3 regions of the Thalassotalea sp. Y01 genome follow, and region 3 is predicted to be linked to each of the others. Evidence: predicted binding sites of a transcription regulator. Region 3 holds the regulator's gene; each other region holds the start of a gene.
What was found. Region 3 encodes LexA, which represses DNA repair genes until DNA is damaged. Its sites were predicted from a motif close to TACTGTATNNNNATACAGTA; they were not measured.
Positions count from the first base shown of each region.

Region 1: a site for LexA is predicted at 1,697-1,716, ahead of imuA (translesion DNA synthesis-associated protein ImuA). Genes of this name have one in related genera too.
Region 2: a site for LexA is predicted at 1,889-1,908, ahead of recN (DNA repair protein RecN). Genes of this name have one in related genera too.

Region 1 covers NZ_JABBXG010000002.1:175,559-179,801, reverse strand. Annotated here, with positions in the region: gene udp (uridine phosphorylase) at 1-698, shown strand, start outside; gene HII16_RS03650 (SOS response-associated peptidase family protein) at 736-1,431, opposite strand; gene imuA (translesion DNA synthesis-associated protein ImuA) at 1,725-2,411, shown strand; gene HII16_RS03640 (DNA polymerase Y family protein) at 2,408-3,889, shown strand; gene HII16_RS03635 (error-prone DNA polymerase) at 3,933-4,243, shown strand, end outside.
Region 2 covers NZ_JABBXG010000001.1:231,674-235,916, reverse strand. Annotated here, with positions in the region: gene HII16_RS00920 (outer membrane protein assembly factor BamE) at 1-27, opposite strand, end outside; gene recN (DNA repair protein RecN) at 173-1,837, opposite strand; gene nadK (NAD(+) kinase) at 1,968-2,849, opposite strand; gene grpE (nucleotide exchange factor GrpE) at 3,057-3,659, shown strand; gene HII16_RS00900 (DUF6702 family protein) at 3,754-4,243, opposite strand, start outside.
Region 3 covers NZ_JABBXG010000004.1:98,869-103,111, reverse strand. Annotated here, with positions in the region: gene coxB (cytochrome c oxidase subunit II) at 1-1,476, opposite strand, end outside; gene lexA (transcriptional repressor LexA) at 1,954-2,568, opposite strand; gene HII16_RS06990 (fasciclin domain-containing protein) at 2,972-3,535, opposite strand; gene HII16_RS06985 (hypothetical protein) at 3,705-4,243, opposite strand, start outside.

The DNA.
Region 1 (4,243 bases), on a different contig from region 3:
GCGATCCAAATAGAGTAGAGCGCATCGCCGAATATCTTGATAATCCAAAATTTCTTATCTCACAACGCGAATATACCTTATACACAGGGACTATTGACGGGCACCAAGTGGTGATCTGTTCTACGGGTATTGGTGGCCCATCAACGTCTATTGCCGTAGAAGAATTAGCGCAAATTGGCGTGCGTTACTTTTTACGTATTGGTACTACGGGGGCGATCCAACCGGACATTAATGTCGGTGATATTATTGTCACTACAGGTTCTGTCAGACTCGATGGTGCCAGTTTACATTTTGCACCAATGGAGTTCCCAGCGGTTGCCGATTTTCAAATCAGTCATGCCATGGTTAATGCTGCGAAAGAGCAAGATTGTGGTGTATATACTGGTGTCACTGCCTCAAGCGATACCTTTTATCCAGGGCAGGAGCGCTATGACACCTATACCGGCCGTGTCGTCAGACGCTTTGTTGGTTCCGCCAAAGAGTGGCAAGACATGGGGGTGCTGAACTTTGAAATGGAATCGGCGACGTTATTGACCATGTGCGCCAGCTCTGGCTTGCAAGCCGGTTGTTTGGCAGGGGTGATAGTCAACCGACATAAGAGTGAAATCCCTAATGCAGAAACCCATAAGCTGGTCGAGTCGCGGTCAATAAAAGCCGTGATTCGTGCTGCACAATTATTATTGGCCGATATCAATTAGCAAAACCAAGCGCTGTCTTGATGATCAGGGAAGCGACTTAATCGGCGACAAGTAACTGTTGCGCACCTATAGCGTTATGCAGGCTGGGCTTGTCGATAGGCCAAGCGAGTAAGTTTTGCGGCAACCTGGCCTTTAATAAATCGTTAAATACCTCGACGTTATGCAAGTTAGCATTTAACCACATGGCAATACTGTCATCGTCTTGAGGCAAAATTAATGGCATGGCTTTAGAGTGGATATGACTGAGCTTAGGGTGCGGCGGTAAGGTAATAACCGAGCAACTGAGTGCCGTTTGTCCGGTTTTTGGGTGATACCACTGTCGGTATAATCCACCAAGGGCTAGAGCGCTTCCATCTTCAGCGGTCATATCAAAGTAATGAATGGGTTTGCGATTAACAAACTCTGTTTCGCCGAAACCTTTGGCCACTACGACGCAGCGTGACTCTCTAAATGCTTTAAAACCGGCGCTACGGGGCACGTTGAGTTTATCGTAACGGGTATTAAACGACGTGTACTTAGATGGCTTAAAACCTTGGTCGTCTTTATCCAATAGTAACCACCAAGTGGCATCATCCAGACGTCGTTTACCGTTGTGCTCACGTACAATTGATATGCTGTCTGTGGCACGCTTAAAGCGCGAAAAATTCATTCTTTGCCTTGGGTTTTCAATTCCCAACTCTAGCAATAACTGCTCTACAAAAGGATCGTCGCTTATATTTAATCGTCCACACATGTCGCTATGGTTCCTGTGGTTTGGCTATTTCAGTTTAGTTTACAAGCTAACGTCATGGTTATGAGGCTATTGGTGTCGATAGCCGTTAGCTGAAATGTTGCATGACGTCTTTATAATCTGTCTTTAGATAATGTTAATACTTACCTTAATATAAATTTTAACATTTAAAATTCATATGCTTACCTTAATTTACTTGGTTGTTGCTTAACCTGTAATGCATTTTAATTTGTTGTAATGCTCTTGATCCCTGTTTACACAGCAACTATACTGTATAAATATACAGGTTTAAAGTTATGAATGAATTAATCGATCTTCTAAAGCACAAACAGCTAGTATGGCATGGCAATGATGAACATCATGACAACCAGGGGTTTAGTGCATCAGGCTATGAGCCGCTGGATAGCAAATTAGGCGGCGGCTTCCCTAAATCCGGGGTTATTGAATTACTGACTCAGCCCGGTATTGGTGAGTTGCGCTTGCTGATGCCATTAATGGCGAATGCTGATGCACAGCAATTGCTGGTGTTTATAAACCCTCCAGGGCTTATAAATAGCCCTTCATTGCAATATGCCAATGTTGATGAAAGTCGCTTACTGTGTCTTTATCCTGAGCAGGCGCATCAGGCTTTGTGGGCTGCTGAGCAATGTTTACAAAGCGGTTGCTGCAGTGATGTCTTGTTGTGGTTCGACGAGCCGTTACAAGTGCATCAAGTCAAACGATTGCAGTTGGCCGCTCAAACCGGGGATTGTCGGCAATTTTTATTGCGCCAACAAAAAGCGGATGATATCGCCTTGCCTGTTGATTTAAGCTTGTCCTTAGCGTCGCATCAGCAGGGCCTTGAAGTGACCATTAATAAACGTAAACGTGGTTGGCCATCGGCAGCATTTGTGGTGCATTTAGGGCGATTTTGGCCATGGTTAGTTACGGTGCCTGAAGCCGATAATGTCGTTATGTTCCCTGATGTTCGCGTCGTTTCATGAGCTCATTAATGGAGAATACCGTGGCCAATAGTGGCCCGCCGTTATGGTTGTATTTACACTTTCCTAAATTACAGCTTAATTCGTTGTATGCTGATGACGACAGCACCCCGATTATTATTGTCGATGAGAAAACTCATGCGACAGTGCAAGTTAATCACAGTGCGTTACAGCAGGGCATCGATATCGGTATGGGGCTCGGCAGCGCGGCCTCTTTGTGTCAAGATTTAAAAGTCTACCCTTATGATCAAACCATTGAACAACGGCGTTTGCAACACATAGCGCGTTGGTTATATCTGCTAAGCGCGGATATTTGTTTATATCCGCCAAACGGTTTATTGCTGAAAGTCAGCAATATGCTCACGCTTTATCATGGTCTGGATAATTATTGGTTGGCGCTATCAAGCCATTTGGCACAATTGGATGTGGATTATCACTATGGCACAGGTTTTTCCGTATACAGTTCGATGCTATTGGCAAAAAATCATGGCGATATTATCAGTGCGGATAAACCGTATCTTGAGCGGGCATTACGACCCCTCACATTAGCCCAAACCGGGCTTAGCAAAAAAAACATAGAGAACCTTAAACGCGTTGGTATTGAACAGTTGCATCAACTACTGGCGTTGCCTTTAACAGAGATTGCCAAACGGTTTGATATTGACTTGGTCAACTATGTGGGCCGCTTTACGGCACAGTTACAACATCCGGTGAGTTTTTTTCACCCCAGTGAACAATTCAGTCATTTCCTTGAACTCTTGTTTGAAATCCGTAATTTACAGTATCTGCAAAAACCGTTATTGAAGGTATATGAGCTATTGGAACGATTTTTATCGTTACGGGATAAACGTTGTCAGCAAGTATTACTGACACTGCATTTTCGTGATGATGACGTCGAACCGAAAGTCGTATCGATTAGCAGTGCTTATGGTGAGTACCGGGCGCAAAGCTGGTTGGAGTTAAGTCAATTAACGTTAGAGTCACTGCGCATTGAAGCGCCTATCGTTGCCTTAACCGTAGATGCCAAACAAGTGCACGGCAATGATTACCAAAAGGCTGATTTATTCTCAGGTAAGCAAGGCGTGGTGTCGGCTAATGAGTTGGTATCTAGGTTACAGGCCAAGTTAGGAGAAAATGCCATTGTTGGAGTGCAAAGCATCAATGAACATCGTCCTGAGCGGGCGGTACGTTGTTGCCAGCCTTTGTTAAATCGCAGCCAAGACGGCAATACTAAGCGAGGCAATCAACAGATTACGAAGAACAGCGGGTTAAGTCATCGACCCAGTGTGTTATTACCGCAACCATTACCACTCGATGAACAGGTCACATTACAGCATGGTCCCGAGCGCATTATTAGCGGCTGGTGGGATGAGCAATATATGGCGCGAGATTATTTTATTGCCTGCTCTGAACAAGGGCGTTGGTTATGGTTGTTTCGCACCCCTGAGCAAGAATGGTTTGTGCATGGTTTGTTCAGTTGATATGAGCGTCATAAACTCATTCAAACCTATCAGGAGAGGCTAAGTGGCTTACGCTGAGCTTTATTGTCAAAGCAATTTTTCCTTTCTCAAAGGCGCATCTCACCCTGAAGAGTTGGTTAATCAGGCGGAGTTTCTTGGTTATCGTTCGTTGGCGATTACCGATGAATGTTCGGTTGCTGGTGTTGTTCGAGCCTTTAGTGAAATAAAAGCCAACAGCTTATCGGTAGAGTTGATTGTTGGCAGTTTATTTCAATATCAAGGCTTAAAACTGATTCTACTGTGCCCTGAACGCCGCGGTTACGCTGAGCTGTGCCGTATTATCAGTAATGCCAGACGACGCAGTGAAAAGGGCAG
Region 2 (4,243 bases), on a different contig from region 3:
CGCACCGATAATCAAAGCTCGTAACATGTCATTATTATCCTAAAAGTCAGTGCCTGAATGATAACCAAGGGGGCGCTTATATGAAAGCTTTTTATGCAACAATTTGGCCTTTTAAGCCGAGCAAAAGCAAGGGCAAAGGCCAAGGTATATGTTGCCGTTGTTATCAGATAGTTTAACTGGCTAAAAGTTCACGAGCATTTGCCATACTGGATTCGGTAATTTCATCACCAGCGAGAAGGCGAGCGATTTCTTGCTCACGCTTATGTTGATCAAGTTGATTGACTCGAGTTTGGGTTTGATTACCATCGCTGAGTTTGGCAACGAACAATTGCTGATGACCGCGACTTGCAACCTGCGGTAAATGCGTTACGCAGATAACTTGTGTTGATTGACCCAGTGTTTGCAGTTGCTTACCGACCATAGCCGCTGTTGGGCCGCTGATACCCACGTCGACCTCATCAAAAATCAATGTAGGCGTGATGATCTTAGCGGATAGTATGACTTGGATTGCTAGACTAATGCGAGATAACTCGCCACCAGAGGCGACTTTATGGATCGCCTCAAGAGGTTGGCCAGGGTTCATGCTGGCAACAAATTCAATATGATCTAAGCCAAATTGCAGAACTTGATCAGGTTTCTCACTGGTTACTTGCACGCTAAATTGCGCTTTTTCCATATTTAACTGCTGCATCGAAGCGGTAATTTTGCTTGCCAATTGCTTCGCGGCTTGCACGCGCTTGTCGCGCAGTTTAACGGCGGCTTGTTGGTATTGCTCTATACATTGGTCTAACTCGCTGTCGATAAATTCAAGTCGATGATCATCGACAGCGATGCCATCGAGTTCTTGCCTAAGCAAGCAATGATGCGCAAATAGATTTTCAGGTCGTACTTGATGTTTTCGTGCTAATTGCATTGCAGTGGCGTAGCGCTCTTCAATCAAGGCATAGGTTTGTGGATCAATATCAATATTTTGTTGATACACGCTAAGATCATTGCTCGCTTCTTCCAATGAAATTCTCGCTTCATTGACCATCTCTGCAATGGCAGTCGCATTAGCATCTAGGTCGACTAACTGGTTTAACTGCTCACTGCATTTTTGAATCAACGACAGCGCAGAGTATTCATCACTATCAGAAAGTTGATGTAAACATAAATCGCTAACTTGCATCAGTTGTTGCACGTTGGCATTGCGCTTAAAGTCATTTTCTAGCTGTTCAAATTCATTCGCTTGTAAAGAAAACTCATCGAGCTCTTGTACCTGATATTGTAGCAATTGTTGCTTAGCTTGACGCTGTTCAACATTAGCGAGTAATTGCTGTTTTTCTTGTTCTAATCGACGGTGTTGGTGATACAGGGTTTGTACTTTTTCAATGTGCTTTTGATTATTAGCGAAATCATCCACCAAACGACGCTGCTCTGTTGGCTTTAACAACAATTGATGATCATGTTGACCATGTATATTAATCAACTTTTGGCCAAGCTCTTTTAACTGTGCCAAAGGCACCGGGTTGGAATTAATATAGCCTTTTGAACGACCTTCTTTAGAGATCACCCGGCGGATAATGCATTCATCATCTTGTTGTAAATCGTGATTTTGCAACCATGTTTGCACTTTAACTAATTGGCTGATATCGAAGCTGGCAGTAATTTCAGCTTTATCGGTGCCAGGGCGAACGGTGTTGGTGGTTGCTCTATCCCCCAAGCATAAACCTAACGCATCGATGGCGATGGATTTACCGGCACCGGTTTCGCCGGTGATGGTGGTCATTCCTTGTTGCCAGTCGATCTCAACAAAGCTGACAATGGCAAAGTTTTTAATGGCAAGATTGGTAAGCATGTTTGGCACTCATTGTTATAGTTCTGTGGCTAAACCACGGGATAAAATAAACACTGTTAATTTATACAGTAAAATTAACAGTGTTTATCAATGAATGCAAGTTTGAATTTTCGACAATCGAATGGGTTGTTTAATAGACCTTATTGCCCCAACCAAGTTTGGTGCGCAAAACACTGAAGTAATCATGGTCTAGTGGGTGCACAAGGCGTAATGTAAATTTGCTTTTTTTAATACGAATTTCATCGCCAGGCATTACTGCAAGAATCACATGACCATCACAACTTACTTGCAACTCTTCGTGATTATTCTCGGCAACAACAATTTTAATTTCACTGTCGCCATCAACCACAATAGGCCTTGATGATAAAGTATGCGGAAACATTGGCACCAAACTAAGCGCGTTTAAAGTGGGGGTCATAATCGGGCCGCCGGCAGACATTGAATATGCTGTTGAGCCAGTCGGCGTTGAAATGATGATGCCATCACTGCGCTGTGAGAACATAAAGGTATCACCTAAATAAACCGCAAACTCCATCATGCTCGCGACTTTACCCGGATGCAGAACCGCTTCATTCATGGCGGCGTTAGAACTCTTTAGTTGACCGTGGCGGTATACTTCTGCGTAAAGTAAACATCGATGTTCGGTATTAGATTTACCTTCTAAAATTGCTTCTAATGGCTCAATCAGGTTATCTGGAGAGAGATCGGTAAGAAACCCTAAATTGCCACGGTTAACTCCTAATACGGCGACATTATGACTGGCCAACACGCGTGCAGCACCAAGCATGTAGCCATCACCACCAACAACAATGGCCAGATCCGCTTGTTCACCAATTTCAACGATATCAAAGGTGATATCTGAGTTTTTATTGAGTTTTTCGCTGACCTTAGTTTCAATCATTACGTGGTAACCATTGTTTTCCAAATAATGATGCAAAGCCGCAATGGTAGCCAAAGCGCCATCGTGATCGGGTTTTCCTATTAATCCTATGGTGTTATATAACTTGCTCATCTAGAGGTGTTGCAGTTTTTTCCTATATAAACGCAGTTTTACTAAGAAATTAGCTAAAGTAAAGCTGAGTTAGGAATTTTAGTTAAAATTAATGCTTGAAAGCGTATATAATGCCCCCATAAATGTTTTAGTTAAAATCAGTACCTCCTGAGTCAGTCGCTGTGTTGCGTCTAGCTGAGCTTGGGAAAAGATATTGTGGAGTTATCGATGACGAACGAGTCAAATAAAACAGAACAGCAACCAGATACCATAGAGCAAGAAACGGTAGAGAATACAGATGAGGTTGTTGTTGAAAAGCAACAAGCAGAACAAGAAGTAGAAGTATTGTCTGCAGAGCAAGAAAAAATTGCTGAACTAGAGCAAAAGCTTGCCGCTGCATTAGCAAAAGTTGATGAGCAAAAAGATTCCGTTATTCGCGCCAAAGCCGAAGTTGACAATATTCGTCGTCGCAGTGCGCAGGAAGTTGAAAAAGCGAAAAAGTTTGCGCTTGAAAAATTTGCGGGTGAAATGCTAACGGTTGTTGATAATTTAGAGCGTGGCCTAGCCACCATTAATGCTGAAGATGAACAGCAAAAGACCACCTATGATGGTGTTAACTTGACGTTGCAAGGTTTGATTTCCGGTTTGGATAAGTTCGGTGTTAAAGCCGTTGACCCACAAGACCAGCCATTTAATCCAGAATTGCATCAAGCAATGTCTATGCAACCGGTAGAAGGTGTTGAAGCAAACACCGTTATTGCCGTAATGCAAAAAGGTTACGAGCTTAACGGCCGCCTGATTCGTCCAGCTATGGTTATGGTTTCTAAATAACTAATACAAGAATCTGTGTAAGAAAAGGCTCACTGTTGCTCAGTGAGCCTTTTTGTTTCTATACTATTTGTGCCAGTTAATTCGCCCTTAGCTCTTATCGTTCAATCTCAATACGCTGCCAATCGTCATCTTCCGATACGCGAACAGAGCGCACTTTATTGCCGTTTGTCGGCTGGTCACTGTATTCAACGTTGATCTGATTAATTTGACCTGGCCACACGTCCTGCAATGCTCGCATTTTAATGTATATCGCCGACAAGTTTTCAGGTTGGGCAATCTCTTGGTATACCCAAAAGTACTTACCTTCCACTTCAAAGCCAACACTGCCTAAGGCTAATGGGTTTTTGCTTTGATCCAATAAACGAAATTGTTTTTGAATATAGGTAGCAAAATTTTGCTGGCTGGCTAGATCCGATAGTAGGTCTGAGTTGCTACCCAAAATATCAGCAATCGCATGCTCAGCATCATGCAGATAAAAACGATGCGATACTTCTATGTTGTTGGTGCGCTCATTAAATAAAATACTGCTGTATGCTTCTTTTTGTTGATGAGCACTAACAACAGTGCTCATCATCATTACAAAC
Region 3 (4,243 bases):
GGCCATCTCTTGTGGCGTTAGCTGAGCGGCAAAACCTAGCATAGCGGTACCTGGTTTGCCGTTAGCAACCATGTCAATATGAGCGGCGATATCACCGGTGGCCATAGCGCTGCCTTTTAGACCAGGGAATGCTGGCGGCATACCTTCACCATTTACTTGATGACAAGCGGCACATTTAGCAACATATACTTGCTCGCCGAGCTCCATAAGTTGAGCCATGTCCAAATCGTCCATGTTCACTTCAGCCGCTGGTACAGGTTCTGCTTCAGGTGTGGTTGCTGCACTGTCGCTTGCGCCATCTGGTGCAACCGGTTCAGTACTGGCGCCACTTACACCTTGACCAATTTCTTGAACGTCTTTGGCTTGTACGGTTTGACCCATATTATTGCCCCAAGCATTACGCTCATAGGTAACAACAGCAGCTATCTCTTTCAAGCTAAGTTGCTTGCCGTAACCTTGCATACCGGTTCCAGCACGACCATTGAATACCACACTGATGTGTTCAGCCATTTTTTCAGCATCCACAGCGATACCTGAACCTGCGAGTGCAGGGAATGCAGGCGGTAGGCCTTGACCATTTGGTTGGTGACAAGCGGCACAGTGCGCGGTATAGGTTGTTTCACCCAATGTCATCAAATCGTCCATAGACATTTCAGCATTAAGCGAGGCAGCTTCTGCTTGCTTGGCTTTGGTCATGGCAATCTTCTGTTCGTTGATCCAAAGCTCATAGTCTTCTTCACTGCGCACATCGACAACGATTGGCATGTAGCCGTGGTCTTTACCACATAGCTCGGCACAACGGCCACGGTAAATACCTGGCTCATTGACATTGGTCCAAGCTTCATTGATAAAGCCCGGGTTTGCGTCTTGCTTGACGGCAAACGCTGGAACCCACCAAGAGTGAATTACGTCATCTGAGGTAATTAGAAAGCGTACTTTACGGTTAACCGGAATTACTAAAGGCTTATCTACTTCAAGTAAGTAGTTTTCACCTTTTGCTTCACCGTCACCTTCGCGATTATCAAATTGTTCGCGTGGGGTAGACAGCACACTGTAATATTCGATGCCTTGATCAAAATATTTGTAATGCCACTTCCATTGGGAACCGGTGACCTGAATGGTTATGTCGGAATTGGAGTTATCCTCCATATCAATCAAGGCCGTGGTTGCTGGCCATGCCATACCAATCAGAATAAGAATAGGAATAGCGGTCCAAAGTATTTCTACTTTAGTGCTTTCATGAAAATCGGCTGGCTTTACGCCTTTCGATTTACGGTGGAAGATCATGGACCAGAACATAGCACCGAATACTACGATACCAATGACGGTACAAATCCATAGAACCAACATATGCAAATCATAGACATTTTGGCTGACATCCGTCACACCTTTAGTCAAATTCAATTGCGATTCTGCCCAAGCTGAACTGGCAAACGTACTTGCCAACAACAGCCAACCCAGGTTACGTCTTTTCACTCGACATCTCCTTCTGCTTGCTAAGCCAAAGAAAATACAGAAAAAGGGACAAGATACATCTTCATTCGATGTCGCAAATTTCCGTAAATTATTGTTATTGTTTTATACCGGTTAAATGATTAACTCGGCCATTTACGTACTGCAAATCTACGTTTAGTTTTGACGTGGTAGATTTAGCGTATTCTCTTATTGTTGTAATCGGCTGGTGTCACCAGGTGGCAAACAATCGGCCTGTTTTTGTTTATTTCATGCTCTAGAATTACCTAATTTTTATACAAGGTAAAGCGCTTTGTTAGAAATTTGTAAATCTTTTTTACAATCCAGATTACAAATGGGACTAGAGTAAATACTCTTGTGTTTTAATGGGTTATAGACAAGACAAGGCGATGGAGGTTTTTTTATGATACAAAAAACGCCCTAACTTGGGCGCTTTCTAGAGGATATTTGGCTGCTTAAAGTTTGTACAGTTTTGCTGGGCTACATCCAGTCAGCATTGCGAACCACACCGACGGCGATTCCTTCAATATTAAAAGGTGTATTGGTTAAATCGACAACAATCGGCGAGAATGCTTCGTTTTCAGCGTGTAAATAGACAACGTTACCTTCTCGTTTATAGCGTTTGACGGTGACGTCATCCTCTACTCGTGCCACCACAACCTGACCGTTATGAATGTCTGTCGATTGGTGCACAGCCAGCAAATCTCCATCGAGAATACCGATGTCTTTCATGCTATCGCCATTAACGCGCAATAAGTAATCGGCAGCAGGGTGAAACAAACTACCATCGATCTTGTATCTGTCTTCAACGTGCTCTTGGGCAAGAATAGGTTCACCTGCCGCAACTCGACCAATTAATGGCAAGCCTTCTTCTTCAACATGCTCTTCGGCTAATTTGATACCACGGGAGGTGCCCGGTAGCATTTCAATAAAGCCCTTTTTGGCCAGCGCTTTTAAATGCTCTTCCGCAGCATTTGCTGATTTAAAACCAAAAAAGTTGGCAATTTCCGCTCGTGTCGGTGGCATGCCGGTTTCGTTTATTTTTTCTTTTATCAAATCAAAGATTTGTTGTTGTCTGGCAGTCAATGCTCGCATGATATTTTTACAGCCTGTTTATCTGTACAGTAACTGTCAGTATATACAGCTTGATAAGAATCGCAACCAATAAATTATTGTTTTACAAGATATGTGTAGGTTCCAGTTCAAAACTAAATTCGTTCCAACGCAAATAAATTATGAAATAAATTCGCTTTTTTTTGATTCTAGATATGATGGTTTTAGTGGATGACGCTGAATTGATTCATATGAACGGACGGGTGTATGACTATAACCTTGGTCGTTTCTTGAGTGTTGACCCTGTGTTTCAAGCGCCAGCTAATACTTAAAGCATGAATCCGTATTGAATCGACAAAACTAACCTAGATATTTTTTTGCACATAAAAAACGCCCTCATTAAGGGCGTTTAAACGAGCATTATGTTGTTCAGGTACGGTTGTGATTAAGGTTCTAATACTGTATCGATGATATGCACCATGCCATCTGATAAGCGATTATCTTCGCTGATGATCTTCGCTTCTGATTTTTCGGCAATAATCAGGCCATCGTCGTAATAAATGCTGTTGCCATCAAGCATCTCAACCATTTTCGCACGGGTCACAGAGCGTGAATTGCGCACGCCTTCGGTAACATGGTATTTCAATACATCAGCAACGCCATCAGCGCCCAGTAAACTCACAGCGGCATTAAACGCATCGGCATCATTGGTGGTGTTGGTGAGCATGTAGAAGGCGTTGTCATTAGGCGCAAATACGGTCAAATCGCTGCCATCGAACGCGGCGACGGTGCCGGTTGCGATCAGCGCGGCGACTAATACGTCAAAATCTTCGCCATTGCTGTCAAAATCAAATGGTTCGCCAGACGCGGCAACAGCAAAATCGACGATACTTACATCGGATTTTTCCGCCCACTTGGGTTTTGCTGCGTAAGCCGATGCACTTAAAAAAGTCGCAACAGATAGTGTTGCAATGGTTTTTGTTAATGAACTCATTACCGTATTCATCATAGTGTTCCTCTGTTTATTTTGACGTTGATAGTGATGGAGTTCTTACGGTAATTCGTTGCCAGAAGATCACTTAATACATTGCTACCACCGAGCTATGACTGGTTATCTGCAAAAAAGTCACGACAAACTACCGTGATCCAACTCTCTAGAGTGGCAGCAATGTGTGTGGTTAGTTGCTTTCTTTTTGGTTTGCAAATGTCATGTCGTAGCCGCTAGCCGATTGCTCATTTTGTTGCAGTAACAAGAACATGGCTTGGCTGGACTCGTCTAAGTTAATTGCTTGTGAGGCGAGCAGTATCTCGCTGCTGTCGCGCTTGGCAACGGCATATACTGTGTAGGTATTGTTTAACAGCTCGATATTACTGGCGTTTGCGTAACTGATATGGCGATAATTAGTTGAAGTTTCGATCAACTCATCATTTTGCACAAAGTAGACACTGACGCTATTGAAATTGTCATCTTCAACAAGGTTTATGATTTCAATTTTGTGACTATAAATACTGTTACTTTGGCTGGTTTTAACCGCTAATGAATTGATTTTTATTTCAACTTCATCGACCAGTCCATCGCCATCTTCATCCACATCGCCGTCGCCATCATGATCAACGTTTTCTTCGCTGAGGTAAAAGAAGATGGTTTTCTCTTCGTTTTCAGCTAGGGTCAACAAATGATTGGATAGCAAGGGGTGTTGTTGCGACGAGCTGAGCA